DNA from 2 places in the Cupriavidus sp. 94F1 genome. Region 2 is predicted to be linked to the other one. Evidence: riboswitches for the same ligand, from Rfam matches in the RefSeq annotation. Region 2 holds a riboswitch; the other holds the start of a gene.
The links. Region 2 has a riboswitch for glycine ahead of gcvT (glycine cleavage system aminomethyltransferase GcvT). Riboswitches for the same ligand answer to the same signal wherever they lie in the genome.
Positions count from the first base shown of each region.

Region 1: linked by a shared signal. The riboswitch ahead of AC3FJ6_RS23205 (D-amino acid dehydrogenase) and the one ahead of gcvT (glycine cleavage system aminomethyltransferase GcvT) in region 2 are both predicted to bind glycine.

Region 1 is NZ_JBYOJT010000012.1:86,998-94,370, forward strand. Features, by position in the region: gene AC3FJ6_RS23180 (MFS transporter) at 1-51, shown strand, start outside; gene AC3FJ6_RS23185 (M81 family metallopeptidase) at 77-1,573, shown strand; gene AC3FJ6_RS23190 (hypothetical protein) at 1,633-2,100, opposite strand; gene AC3FJ6_RS23195 (diguanylate cyclase domain-containing protein) at 2,248-3,825, shown strand; tRNA gene AC3FJ6_RS23200 (tRNA-Leu) at 3,917-4,003, shown strand; gene AC3FJ6_RS23205 (D-amino acid dehydrogenase) at 4,358-5,626, opposite strand; glycine riboswitch at 5,790-5,888, opposite strand; gene AC3FJ6_RS23210 (M20 aminoacylase family protein) at 5,948-7,159, opposite strand; gene AC3FJ6_RS23215 (MFS transporter) at 7,213-7,373, opposite strand, start outside.
Region 2 is NZ_JBYOJT010000003.1:575,340-582,712, forward strand. Features, by position in the region: gene gcvP (aminomethyl-transferring glycine dehydrogenase) at 1-2,029, opposite strand, end outside; gene gcvH (glycine cleavage system protein GcvH) at 2,108-2,488, opposite strand; gene gcvT (glycine cleavage system aminomethyltransferase GcvT) at 2,601-3,728, opposite strand; glycine riboswitch at 3,818-3,939, opposite strand; glycine riboswitch at 3,961-4,048, opposite strand; gene AC3FJ6_RS10370 (YMGG-like glycine zipper-containing protein) at 4,142-4,366, opposite strand; gene AC3FJ6_RS10375 (UvrD-helicase domain-containing protein) at 4,650-6,743, shown strand; gene AC3FJ6_RS10380 (response regulator) at 7,096-7,373, shown strand, end outside.

The DNA of each region.
Region 1 (7,373 bases), on a different contig from region 2:
CTGGTGGCCAACCGCATGCCCGCGCCGCACGGCCGTCCGGCCACGGTTTGACGACAACATGAACATGGAGAGGCCCTTGGCACCCCGAATCCTGATCGCCGGTTTCCAGCACGAAACCAATACGTTTGCGCCATCGAAGGCCACCTACGCCAGTTTCGAGCGCGGCGAGGGCTTCCCGGCGATGGCGCGCGGCGACGATGTGCTGGCGCTGCGCGATGTGAATATCCCCGTGGGCGGATTCATCCAGGCCGCGCAGCGCAACGGCTGGGCCCTGCGCCCGGTGATCTGGGCCGGCGCCAGCCCGTCGGCCCATGTGACCCGGGATGCGTTCGAGCGCATCGCCGGCGAAATCGTCGCGGCTGCCCGCGCGGGCGGTTTCGATGCCATCTACCTGGACCTGCACGGCGCGATGGTGGCCGAGCATGCCGACGATGGCGAGGGCGAATTGCTGGCCCGCCTGCGCGAGGTGATCGGCCCGGCGGTGCCGCTGGTGGCGTCGCTGGACCTCCACGCCAATGTCACGCAGCGCATGCTCGACGCCGCCGATGCGCTGGTGGCCTATCGCACGTATCCGCACGTCGACATGGCCGAAACCGGCGTGCGCGCCGCCGAACTGCTGCAGCCGCTGCTGGCCGGCCCGCGCCGCTGGCGTGCCGCCGCCCGCCGCCTGCCGTTCCTGATTCCGATCAACGGCATGTGCACGATGCTGGAGCCCGCGCGCGGCCTGTACGCGGCGCTGGCCGAGCTGGAAGCGGGCGGGGTGGTGTCGCTGTCGTTCGCGCCCGGCTTCCCGGCCGCCGACTTTCCGGAGTGCGGGCCGGTGATCTGGGGCTATGGCGACGATGACGCCGCCGCCGAAGCCGCCGTGCAGGCGCTCTACGACCGGATGCTGGCCGAGGAGGCCGCGTGGGAGGTGCCGTTCCTGTCCCCCGACGACGCGGTGCGCCAAGCCATGCGGATGGCCGAAGGCGCCACGCGCCCGGTGGTCATCGCCGATACCCAGGACAACCCCGGTGCCGGCGGCGATTCGAACACGATGGGCATGCTGCGCGCGCTGCTGCGCAACGGCGCGCAGGGCGCGGCCATCGGCCTGATATGGGACCCGGCCGTGGCGGCTGCCGCGCATCGCGCCGGCGTGGGCGCGGTGATCGACGTGGCGCTGGGGGGCGTGTCCGGCGTGCCCGGCGACGAGCCGCTGCAGGGGCGCTTCGAGGTGCTCGGGCTGTCGGACGGCGTCTGCCGCTTTGGCGGCCCGATGATGCACGGCATGCTGGCCGATGTCGGGCCCGTGGCGCTGCTGGGTATCGGCGGCGTGCAGGTGGTGGTCAGCGGCGGCAAGGCGCAGATGCTCGATCGCAACCTGTATCGCGTGGGCGGGGTCGAGCCCGAGGCGATGAAGATCCTGGTGAACAAGAGCTCGGTACATTTTCGCGCGGACTTCCAGGGCATCGCCCATGCCGTGCTGGTGGCCAAGGCCCCGGGGCCGATGACGGCCGACCCGGCCGACCTGCCGTGGACGCGCCTGGCGCCCGGCATCCGCCTGAAGCCGATGGGCGAGCCGTTCCGGGCCTGACGCCTGACGCCTGACGCCTGAAGCCTGAAGCCTGACGCCGGGCGACCACGCGCCGGCGCTCAGAGCTTCTGCAATGCGGCCAGCCGGAAGATCTTCGCCCACAGGTTGGCGGCGTCCCGGTCGGCTACCGGTATCACCCATTCGCCCGGCTTGCCGTGGCGCAGGCCGACGACCACATACCAGCGGCCCTGGCGCGCCTCGGGCCGGGCCGCCTCGATGTCCGCGAAGATCAGCACCTGGCGCTGACCGTTCATCTGCAGCACGCAGTTCTTGCGTTCGGCGTCGACCTTGAGCGTCCCCCATTCTCCCCTCAGGGCCAGGATGCGCTCGCCTTTGACGCGCCGGCCATGGATGGCCCGGTAGCGGCGCAGCGCCGCCACGCACAGCGCCGCCAGTATCGCCAGTATGAGAATGTCGGCGGTGGCGCCGGCCAGCATGCCGGAAGCGGCCGTCACCAGCTGGTAGAGCCGGACCAGGCCATAAACGAAGGCAACGAGGATCGCGATGCCTAGGAGGATGAAGGGCACGTCCTGATTCCTGAAGGGTGGCGGGTAGGGCGGTGGATGCGGGCAGCGTCGGGGTATGCCCCGGCGCCAGTGTCGGACCGTGCGGGCCTATAATGGTTCGCCCCGCATCGCCGGACGGGGTTTGCCATCCGGTTCGGCCCATCGTCAATGCCATCGTATCCTCTCGTCCTTTGCCTGACCATTGCCGTGGTGTGCAGTGTGGGCATGGCCGTCGCGGCCTGGCCGCGCCGCGATGACCCTACCGTCCGTGCATTCCTGGTGCTGGCGGCGGGCGTCACCATCTGGAGCGGCGGCCGGTTGCTGGAAATCAGCGAGACGGCGCTGCCAGGCCGGATCTTCTGGGCCAAGTTCCAGTATGCGGGCATCGTGGCCGTGCCGATCGGCTGGCTGGTGGCGATGGTTCACCTGAGCCGGCCACGCTTTGTCGTGCCGTGGTCGATGCTCTGGGTGCCGGTGTTCTTCGCGGTGCTGACGCTGGCGCTAGTATTCACCAACGAACGCCACCACCTGATCTGGACGTCGATCGAACTGATGCCGCCGGGCGTGTCGCCGGGCGCGGTGTTTCACCACGGCATCGGCTACACCGCGGTGGCCGCCTGGACCTACGCGATGCTGGGCCTCAGCATGTATTTCCTGGCCACCGCCGAGGTGCCGAACGCGGCGCTGTCGGTGCGCGGCCGCAACGTGCTGATGGCGGGGCTGCTCCTGCCGCTGGTGACGCACATCGCCTACCTGTACCGCTGGACCGGCCCGCTGGGCGGCGACCTGACACCGGCCACCTTTTCGCTGATGACCCTGCTGGTGTGGGTCTGCGCGCTGCGCAAGCACCTGGACGATACCGGCCACTACGCGCGGCTGCGCGTGTTCGACGCGATCCGCGAGGGCTGCGCGATCCTGGGCGCCGACGGACGCATCGTCGAGTTCAATCCCGCCGCTGCCCGGCTGGTGCCCGACCTGCGCCGTGGCCAGATGCCGCCGCCGGCCTGGCACCACGCGCTGAGCGACCCCGACGAGGTGGCGCCCTTCATTCCCGATGGCCTGGGCTACGAACTGACGGTGGAGCCCGTGTGCCGGATGGACGGCAAGCAGATCGGCCTGCTGGTGTTCATGCGCGATATCAGCCGCTACCAGTCGCGCGAACAGGCGCTGGCTACGCAGCTTGGCGAAACGGCGGAGCAGCTGTCGCGCGTGCAGGCCGACCTCGATATCGACGCGCTGACCGGCATCCCCAACCGGCGTTACTTCCAGCGCGAATCGCTGGCCGCCGTGGCACGCGCCCATGAGCGCGACAAGGAAATCGGCCTGCTGATCCTGGATGTCGACCTGTTCAAGCAATTCAACGACCTGTACGGGCACCCCTGCGGCGACGACTGCCTGCGCCAGGTGGCCGAAGCCCTGACTGGCGTGCTGCGGGGCCCGCAGTTCTGCGCCCGGCTGGGCGGCGAGGAATTCGCGGTGGTACTGCCGGATTCGTCGGCGGACGAAACGCGAGCCATCGCCCGCAGCATGGTGGCGGTGGTGCGGGACCTTGCCATTCCGCACAACGGCACGCCCGTGCAGCCCTACGTGACGATCAGCGTGGGCGCGGTATGCGCGGTGCCCGAAGCCCCGCGCCTGGAGCCGCTGCTGCACCGCGCCGACAGCGCGATGTACCGCGCCAAGCGGGCGGGGCGCAACCGCTACGTGGTTGACGGCAGCCTGTACCTTGGGGTGCAGAACAGCTGATTTTGACGATCCCGTGAAAAAGGGCTTGCAAATCGCCAGAGCTTATGTAGAATTCGCGTCTCGCTTCAACGCAGCAATGCAGCGAAACGAAGCCCAGATGGCGGAATTGGTAGACGCACTAGGTTCAGGTCCTAGCGGTGGCAACACTGTGGAGGTTCGAGTCCTCTTCTGGGCACCAATTTTGAAAGCCCTGCTCAACGAGCAGGGCTTTTTCATTTCCGGCCCAGAAAGGGCAGTCCCTGCGGACTGCCCGCGGGGACTCGAAAAGCTTGCGCTTGCCAGCGCAAGCCGGGGTCGCGCCTGGGTGACCGAGTCCTCTTCTGGGCACCAATTCAAGACCCCGCTCAACGAGCGGGGTCTTTTCATTTGTACGCCCAGAAAGGGCAGTCCCGGGCTTTCGCCGGGCTGGCCCTCTCCCCCGACCCCTCTCCCGCGAAGCGGGAGAGGGGAGAACACCAACGGCATATCGACGGCGGCGGTTTGCTCCCCTCTCCCGCACGGCGGGAGAGGGGCGGGGGAGAGGGCGGGCGTATCAAGCTGCCACGCCGCCCACGCCCTGGCCCACCGCAACGCGCGCGTCCTGCGTCGCGGCCTGCCGGACCACATCCCCCACCATCTCGGCCGTCACGGCCGATAGCGTCCAGCCCAGGTGTCCGTGCCCCGTGTTGTAGAACACGTTGGCGGCGTGGCCACGGCCTACGCGCGGCATCATGTTTGGCATCATCGGACGCAGGCCGGCCCAGGGCACCACGCTGCGCGTGCTGACGCCGGGGAAGCAGGCATGCACCCAGTCGACCAGCGGACGGATGCGGTCGGCGCGGATGTCGCGGTTGATGCCGTTGAACTCCGCCGTGCCGGCCACGCGGAAGCGGTCTGGGCCCAGGCGGCTGGTCACGAGCTTGGTTTCGTCGTCGAGCAGGCTGACCGTCGGCGCGCTGGCCTGGCTTTGCGCATCGTTCAGGTTCACCGTGATCGAATAGCCCTTCACCGGATAGATGTTGACGCGGTCGCCCAGCTGCCGGGCGAAGGCGCGGCTGGCCACGCCAGCGCACACCACCACGCCATCGAATTCGCGCGATGTGGGCAGGTTGTCTTCCGCCGACACCACGGTGGCGCGCCGCCCCGTGGTGGCCACCGCGCGCACATCCTGGTTGTACAGCGTGTGCACGCCCAGGCGCTGGATCGCCGCGGCCAGGCCGCTGGTGAACTTGTGGATGTCGCCCGTGGCGTCGCTCTCGGTGTAGTAGCCGCCGTAGTAGTCGCCGGCCAGCGTGGGCTCGATGTCGCGCATCTCGGCCGGCGTGACCGCGTGGCGCTCCAGCCCGCCTTCGGCCAGCAGCTTCGACACCCGGCCGGCATGCTCGAATCCCGCCTTGTTGCGATAGATATGCAGGATGCCGCGCCGCTTCAGGTCGAAGTCGATGCCTTCAGCGTCGGCCCAGGCGAACAGGTGCTGGCGCGCGGCGATGGCCAGGCGCGCGGTCTCGACCGTGTTGGCGCGGTAATGCGGAATCGACGCCATGAACTCGGCGAACCAGCTCAGCTTGTGCCAGGTGGGGCGCGGATTCACCAGCAGCGGCGCATCGGCGCGCAGCATCCATTTGAGGCCCTTGGCCAGCGTGGACCAGTGCGTCCAGACTTCGGCGTTCGAGGCCGACAACTGGCCGCCGTTGGCGAACGACGTTTCCATGGCCGCATAGCGATGTCGCTCGAACAGCGTGACGGAGAACCCGCGCCTGGCCAGCGCGTACGCGGTCGTGACGCCGGTAATACCGCCGCCGATCACTGCAATGGTTTTCATGTGGAAGGGTCTTTCAGGACGTCATGAGGTGGCAGTCCACGGCGCACCATGCGCTTCTCGCGGACGCCCCCTCTGTCCTTGACCTGAGAGATTCGCGAGCCGGGGCTCGCTTGCTCCTTCGGTACCGCCGGCCGACGTACAAGCCGGGGTTCTTCAGAGTTCCATGGCGATACCGGTCCTTTTGCCTGAGAGTTTCCGGGGCGGTTGCTCCTTCGGCGCCGTGCTGCCTGGCGGCAGCGACGGGCTCTCCCGATATCGCGGGGTACAACGGTGGCCACTATGCCATAGAAATTAAGGATTCGGCCATCAGGTTTGTTGCCGTCAGGCCGAAGGCACCAGAAAGCGTTGCGCCAGCCGCACCCAGGCCGCGGCGCCCAGCGGCAGCACCTGGTCGTTGAAGTCGTAGCCGGGGTTATGGACCATGCAGCCGCCGAATTCTCCTTCGCCGTTGCCCAGGATCAGGTAGCAGCCGGGCACCGCATCGAGCATCCAGGCGAAGTCCTCGCTGCCATTGAGGCCCTTGGGCGCCTGCGTCACCACGTGCTCGGCGCCCACCAGCTCCTGGCAGACCTCGGCAGCCAGTGCGGTAGGGCCGGCCGCGTTGACCATCGGCGGCGTCAGCTGGCGATAGTCGATCTGCGCCGTCACGCCGTGGGCCTGCGCGGTCAGGCTGACAATCTCGTGGATGCGGGCTTCCACCAGCGCGCGCGTTTCGGGCCGCGCCGCGCGCACATTGAGGCCGAGCTTGACCTCCTCCGGAATCACGTTGTGCGTGGCACCGGCGTGGATGAAGCCGACCGATACCACGGCGGTGTCGTCGGGCGCCACGCTGCGCGCCACCACCGTTTGCAGCGCGGTGATGATGGCGGCCGACGCGGCAATGGGGTCCTTCGAACGATGGGGCATCGCGCCATGGCCGCCGACGCCGCGGATCGTGACATCGGCCACGTCGGACGACAGGCTGACCGGCCCCTCCAGCACCCGAAACGAACCGGCCGGCACGCCGGGCATGTTGTGCAGCGCGAAGACCGCATCGCACGGAAAGCGCTCGAACAGGCCGTCTTCCATCATCGCGCGCGCGCCGCACAGGTTCTCTTCGTCGGGCTGGAAGATCAGGTTCAGCGTGCCGTCGAAGCTGCGCGACCTGGCCAGCGCGTGGGCGGCGGCCAGCAGGATGGCGGTATGGCCATCGTGCCCGCAGGCGTGCATGCGGCCGGGCGTCTTGCTGGCGTAGGGCAGGCCGGTGGCCTCGACGATCGGCAGGGCGTCCATGTCGGCCCGGATGCCCAGCCGTCGCGTGCCGTTGCCGAGCTTCAACTGGCCCACCACGCCGCTCTTGCCAATGCCGGTGTGCACGTCGTAGCCCCAGCTTTCCAGCAGCGTGGCCACCAGCCGGCTGGTGGCGCCAACCTCGAAGCCCAGTTCGGGCTGCGCATGGATCTGGCGGCGGATATTGACGAAGGTCTCGGTGTCGATGGCAGGCAACAGGTGCGGCAGCAGCTGAAACGGGGTCAGGGTCGGTTCTCGGGTCATGGTGAGGTCTCGGAAAGTCAGGCTCGCGGCGTCGCGACGGATATCGACAGGGATCAGTGTTCGCGTTTCTCGACGATGCGCAGCACGGCCACCAGGGCCAGCACGCCGCACGCCATCATGTAGAAGGCGGGGGCCATCGGGTTGCCAGTCTTCGCCAGCAGCCATGTGACGACGAACTGCGACGACCCGCCGAACACCGTCACGCCCACGCTGT
Region 2 (7,373 bases):
GCACGCCCTGCTCGAACACGCCGTGCGTGGACGGGTACGTGATCATGATCGCGGCCAGGTTCCTGCTGTGCTGCTCGGCCTTCTTCGCCAGATCGTCGAGGTCGACGTTGCCGTTGTCGTCGCAGGCCACCACCACGACCTTCATGCCGGCCATCTGTGCCGACGCGGGGTTGGTGCCGTGGGCCGATGACGGGATCAGGCAGATGTCGCGATGGCTCTCGCCACGGCTGGCGTGGTACGCGTGGATGATCAGCAGGCCGGCGTATTCGCCCTGCGAGCCGGCGTTCGGCTGCAGGCTGACCGCGGCGTAGCCGGTGGCGGCGCAGAGCATGGCCTCCAGCTGGTCGATCATCTCGCGATAGCCAACCGTCTGGTCCAGTGGGGCAAATGGGTGGATGTTGCTGAACTCGGGCCACGTCACCGGAATCATCTCGCTGGTGGCGTTGAGCTTCATCGTGCAGGAGCCCAGCGGAATCATCGTGCGGTCCAGCGCCAGGTCCTTGTCGGCCAGCGAGCGCAGGTAGCGCAGCATCTCGTGTTCGGCATGGTGCGTGTTGAACACCGGATGCGTCAGGTAGGCGCTCTGGCGCGCCACGTTGCCCGGGAAGCCGTCGCCGACCGATGCCTCGATCTTGTCGAAGTCGGGCACCGGCTTGCCGTGCGCGAAGATCTCCCACAGCGTGACCACGTCGTCGCGCGACGCGGTTTCGTCCAGCGAGATGCCGATGCGCGACGCGCCGGCGTGGCGCAGGTTGATGCCCCGCTGCGTGGCCGTGGCGTGGAACGCCTCGGTGTTGAAGCCGGTTTCCAGCGTCAGCGTGTCGAAGAACGTCTCATTGACCGGGGGCAGGCCCAGCGCCTTCAGACCGGCGGCCAGCGTGGCGGTCAGGCGATGCACACGTTGCGCGATGCGCTTCAGGCCCTGCGGGCCATGGTAGACCGCATACATCGACGCCATCACGGCCAGCAGCACCTGCGCGGTGCAGATGTTCGAGGTGGCCTTCTCGCGGCGGATATGCTGCTCGCGCGTCTGCAGCGCCAGGCGGTAAGCCTTGTTGCCCTGCGCGTCGATCGTGACGCCGACCAGGCGGCCCGGCATCGATCGCTTGAATTCATCCTTGACGGCCATGTAGCCCGCGTGCGGACCGCCAAAGCCGAGCGGCACGCCAAATCGCTGCGAGTTGCCCACCGCCACGTCGGCGCCCCAGTCGCCCGGCGCGGCGATCAGCGTCAGCGCCAGCAGGTCGGCGGCGGCCACCACCCGGCCGCCGGCCGCATGCACGGCGTCGGCAATGGCGCGGTAGTCGGCTACATCGCCATTCACGCCCGGATACTGCAGCAGCACGCCGAAGGCGTGGGACTGCGCGGCGTCCGCAGCCGGGCCGACCTTCACCTCGATGCCCAGCGGCAGCGCGCGCGTGCGGATCACTTCCAGCGTTTGCGGCAGCACATCGTCGGCCACGTAGAACGTGTTCGACACATGCTTGTGGACGCGCTGCAGCAGGGTCATGGCCTCGGCAGCGGCCGTGCCTTCGTCGAGCATCGACGCATTGGCGATGTCCAGGCCGGTCAGGTCCGTGATCATCTGCTGGAAGTTCAGCATCGCCTCCAGGCGGCCCTGCGAGATTTCCGGCTGGTACGGCGTGTAGGCGGTGTACCAGGCCGGGTTTTCGAAGATGTTGCGCAGCACCACGCCCGGTGTGAGCGTGTTGTAGTAGCCCTGTCCGATGAAGCTCTTCAGTACGCGGTTCTTGCCGGCCAGGCCGCGCAGGCGGGCCAGCGCGGCTTCCTCGGTCAGCGGGGCGGTGAACTCGCCCAGCGACATGCCGTCGCGGCGGCGGATGGCGGCGGGCACCACGGCGTCGATCAGCGCGGCGCGGCTGTCGAAGCCAAGCACCTTGAGCATGTGTTGCTGTTCGGCGCTGTCGGGGCCGATGTGGCGGGCGGCGAAGGCGTCTCGCGCCTCCAGTTCGGCCAGCGTGGGCCGTGTACCTTGGGCGGCGGCATTCATGGGAAGCGGGGCGTTCATGGCAAGGAATCTCGGGGAGCGGGCGGCGGGCAGGTGGTCGGCCTGTCCGCCGCGCGCGGCATCAAACAGTCAGCGCGATCAGGCGCCGACGCTGGCCTTGTAGGCGTCGACGTTCATCAGGCCGTTCACGTCGTCGGCGTTGGCCGGCTTCAGCTTGAACAGCCAGGCGTCAAAGGCGTTGGCGTTGACCGACTCGGGCGCTGCCGAAGCGGCGTCGTTGACGGCGATCACTTCGCCAGCCACCGGGGCGTAGATGTCGGAAGCTGCCTTCACGGACTCCACCACGGCCAGGGCGTCGCCGGCACCCACCGACTTGCCCACTTCGGGCAGTTCCAGGAAGACGATGTCGCCCAAGGCGTCCTGGGCGTGGTCGGTAATGCCGATCGTCAGCGTGCCGTCGGCTTCGACGCGCACCCATTCGTGCGACTCGGTGTACTTCAGGTCAGCGGGGAAGTTCATGAGGTTCTCCGGGATACAGTTTGTTTCTTGTTTCATTCACCCGGTCCGCAGCAGGTTGGGCTCGATCGGACGGGCGGAAGGGCGACCGTTTGATGTGAAGCCGGGCGATGCCTCAGCTCACGAGTGCCTTGCCATTACGCACAAACGGCAGTTTAACCACAGTCGCGGTCAGTTTGCGGTCACGAATCTCGACCTGGACGTCGGTGCCAGGCGCCACGCCCTTCGGCAGGCGGGCGAACGCGATCGACTGCTGCAGGCTGGGGCTGAACGTGCCGCTGGTGATTTCGCCGGCGCCTGCCGCCGTGATGACCTTCTGGTGCGCACGCAGCACGCCGCCCTTGTCGCGCAGGATCAGGCCCGCGAACGTCTGTTTCTGGCCGCCTGCCACCAGGGCCTGCTTGCCGATGAAGTCGCGCTCGCTCTGCAGGTCGACCGTCCAGGCCAGGCCGGCGTCCAGTGGCGACGTATTGATATCCATGTCCTGGCCGTACAGGTTCATGCCGGCTTCCAGGCGCAGCGTGTCGCGCGCGCCCAGGCCGGCCGGACGTACGCCCGCGGCGATCAGCTTTTCCCAGATGCCGGCGACGTTCTCGGCCGGTACCACCAGCTCGAAGCCGTCTTCGCCCGTGTATCCGGTGCGGGCGACCATCAGTTCGCCCATTTCCGGGTCTTGCACGACCAGCGCGTTGAACGGCTTGAGCGCGTCGGCCGGCTGGGTGGAGGGAAAGGCCTGGTAGACCTTGGCGCGGGCGTTGGGGCCCTGCACGGCCACGATGGCCAGCTTGCCGGTGGCCGCCGGTGCCACATCGCCGCGGCGCGGTGTGATCGTCACGCCGCTGCCAGTGGCCGCATTGCGCGACTGGATCCATTCGATATCGCCAAGGGCCGTGCTGGCGTTCACCACCAGGCGGAAGTGGTCCTCGGCAAAGAAGTAGACGATCAGGTCGTCGATGACGCCGCCTTTTTCGTCGAGCATGCACGAATACAGCGCCTTGCCCGGCGTCTGCAGCTTGTCGACGTTGTTGGCCAGCAGGCCGCGCAGGAAGGCGCGTGTGCCCGCCCCGTGCAGGTCGACCACGCACATGTGCGACACGTCGAACATGCCGGCATCGGCACGCACGGCATTGTGTTCCTCGATCTGCGAACCGTAGTTGACCGGCATGTCCCAGCCGCCAAAGTCGACCATGCGGGCGCCGAGGGCGCGGTGGATAGCGTTGAGGGGCGTGGCCTGGAGCGTCATGGATATCCTCGGGGGCGGTTCGAAAACGAAAAAAGGGTCATCCGCCGCAACGATCGGGCGCACCAATGTGCATCCAATCCGCTGCGGCGGATGACCCCTCTGTCCTCGATACCTGAGAGATTACGAAGCCGGAACTTCGTGCGCCCCTTCGGTGGACATGCTCACCACGGCGTCAGGGCAGTGGCGGATGTCGCTCTCCAGAGTGCGGCATGCATCGTGTGCATGTTGCATGCCGATCCGGTCGGTCCATGGTGCCTGAGAGTTTGCGGGTGGTTCCCCTTCGGCGGCGCAATCGATGCGCGCTCTCCCGGCCGGATGCGCGAGAATGTACGGGACCGGTCAGCCTTTGTCAAACGCGTGCCTGACGCCGGCCGGCGGCCCCGCCCCCGGGATTGGAAACGACGGCGGGCCGGTTAGCGACGGTCCTTCGTCACCACATTACCGACCACGCCGCCCACGGCCGCGCCGCCCAGCGTACCCAACGCGCTGCCGTCGGTCAGGACCGCACCGCCGAGCGCACCGGCGCCCGCGCCAATGGCGGTATTACGCTGCTTCGGGGTCATGTCCGCGCAGCCCGCAAAGCCCACCAGCGTCACGCCGATCAGGGCAACTTTCGAAAGGGTGCGAAGCGTCTTCATGATTGGCTCCTTTGTTGTCATCGAGATCATCGTTTCCGATTTGTTGATATGTCCCGGACCGGTCGCGCCACGCGCAAGACCCGTGCGGTCCTGTGAGATAAGAGGCAAGCTCCATGCCCCGGGATCCGCCGCTTTACGATTGTTACCAGCCTGAAACGCCTCTTGTCGGACGCCGCCCGACACGCCAGTGCGCGCCTGCGGCGCGTGTTAACATCGACGCCTTCGGCGCGCCATCCCTCCAGGTGCGCCATGAGCCATTCCGCCTGCCACGTTCCCCAGCCTCATGACTCACGGACTCAATGCCGCGCAATCCGAAGCGGTGCGCTACCTGGACGGCCCCTGCCTTGTGCTGGCGGGCGCAGGATCGGGCAAGACCCGCGTGATCACGCAGAAAATCGCCCACCTGATCGAGGACAAGGGGTTCGAGCCGCGTCACATTGCCGCCGTCACGTTCACCAACAAGGCGGCGAAAGAGATGCAGGAACGCATCGGCAAGCTGATGGAAGGCAAGACCACGCGCGAAGGGAAGCGCATTCCACTCAAGCAGCTGACGGTTTGTACGTTTCACTCGCTTGGCGTGCAAATCTTGCGCATGGAAGCCGAGCATGTCGGGTTGAAGCCGCAATTTTCGATCATGGATTCGGACGACTGCTTCGGGCTGGTCCAGGAGCAGCTGAGCACCACCGACAAGAAGCTGATCCGCAGCGTGCAGAGCACCATCTCGCTGTGGAAGAACGGCATGGTCGACCCCGAGACCGCGCTTGCGCAGGCGGCCAATGCCGACGAGCACCAGGCCGCGATGGTCTATCGCAACTACGTGGCCACTCTGAACGCGTACCAGGCGGTGGACTTCGACGACCTGATCCGCCTGCCCGCCGAACTGTTCGCGCGCGACGAGGCCGTGCGTTTGAAGTGGCAGAACCGGCTGCGCTATTTCCTGGTCGACGAATACCAGGACACCAACGCGTGCCAGTACCAGCTGCTGAAGCTGCTGGCCGGCGGCTCGCACCTGCGCGCGCCGGCGTTCACGGCGGTGGGCGACGACGACCAGGCCATCTATGGCTGGCGTGGCGCCACGCTGGACAACCTGCGGCTGCTGCAGACCGATTTTCCGGACCTGAAGGTGGTCAAGCTGGAGCAGAACTACCGCTCGACCGTGCGCATCCTGGAAGCGGCCAACGCGGTCATCGCCAACAACCCGAAGCTGTTCGACAAGAAACTGTGGTCGGAACACGGCATGGGCGATCCGATCGCCGTCCACCCGATGAACGACGAGGAGCACGAGGCCGAGTCGGTGGTGTTCCGCCTGTCCGCGCACAAGTTCGAGCGCCGCGCGCAGTTTCGCGATTACGCCATCCTGTATCGCGGCAACCACCAGGCGCGCCTGTTCGAGCAGATCCTGCGGCGCGAGCGCATTCCGTACGTGCTGTCGGGCGGCCAGAGCTTCTTCGACAAAGCCGAGATCAAGGACATCTGCGCCTACCTGCGGCTGATTGCCAATCCGGACGATGACCCCGCGTTCATTCGCGCCATTACCACGCCGCGCCGTGGGGTGGGCAACACCACGCTCGAGGTGCTGGGCACGTTTGCGGGCCAGGCCAAGGTGTCGCTGTTCGAGGCGGCGATGATGGGCGGCATCGAGGCCAGGCTGCAGCCGCGCCAGCTGGAGCCGCTGCGCACGTTCTGCGAATCCATGGTGCGCCTGGCCGACCGCGCGGCCCGCGACCCGGCCACCGTGGTGCTGGACGACCTGATGGAAGGTATCCACTACGAGGCCTATCTGTACGATACCTTCGACGAACGGCAGGCGCAGTCGCGCTGGACCAATACGCTGGAATTCCTGGACTGGCTCAAGCGCAAGGGCACGCGTCCGGAGGCCGAAGGCGAAGCCGGGGCCGAGGCCACGGGCGCCGACACGGCCGACGGCTTCGGCGACGAAGGCAAGAACCTGCTCGAACTGACCCAGACCGTGGCGCTGATGAGCATGCTCGAAGGCCGCGAAGAAGATCCCGACGCGGTGCGGCTGTCGACCCTGCACGCGTCGAAAGGCCTGGAATATCCGCACGTGTTCCTGGTGGGCGTGGAGGAGGGCATCCTGCCCCACACACGCGAGGACGAAGACCTGGACGACGAGAAGATCGAGGAAGAGCGGCGGCTGATGTATGTGGGCATCACGCGCGCGCAGCGCACCCTGCAGATCAGCTGGTGCAAGAAGCGCAAGCGGGCGCGCGAAACCTATTCGGTCGAGCCGTCGCGCTTTATCGCCGAGATGAAGCTGGAGGAAGCCCCCGCACCGCAGGACACCACGCCGGCGATGAGTCCGAAGGACCGGCTCGCCGGCCTGAAGGCGCTGCTCAACAAGCCCGTCGCGGCCTGACTTGATACAAGGCCGACAAGACTGCCGGGGTCGGGCTCACTACGATTGGCGGCGCGTGGAAACGTCTCTCGGACGTTCCTGCGACGCACCGCGCCCGCCCTTCGGCTGCGGTGTGGCTGGGCGCATGCGAGCCCGGCTTCTTCCCTGTTGAACGCTCCCGGATGCGGCAGCACCGGGGGCGTATTTTTCCCCCGGCCCGTACGCGCTGCGCCACCACCGCCCGGCCCCCGCATCGCGGCCCTAAGTGTCGTGCGCGGCACGTATCAAAATTGATACAAAGCGGGCATCGCCTGTGATCTCCCGGCTGGTACATTGGCCGATCGGATGTCCCGCGTATTCCTCACTTTTCCCCATGGACCTGTCGCCCAACCTGCCCATTCGTCTGCTGATCGTCGATGACGACCCCCAGATCCGCGCCATGCTGGCCGAATATCTGGCCACGTTCGGCATGGAGGCCGAGGGCGCGCAAGGCGGCGCGGCGATGCGCACGGCGATGGGCCGGCAGGACTACGACCTGGTGATCCTGGACCTGTCGCTGCCGGGTGAAAACGGCCTGACGCTGTGCCGCGAGATCCGCGAGCAGAGCAACCTGCCCGTGATCATGCTGACCGCGCGTGCCGAACTGGCCGA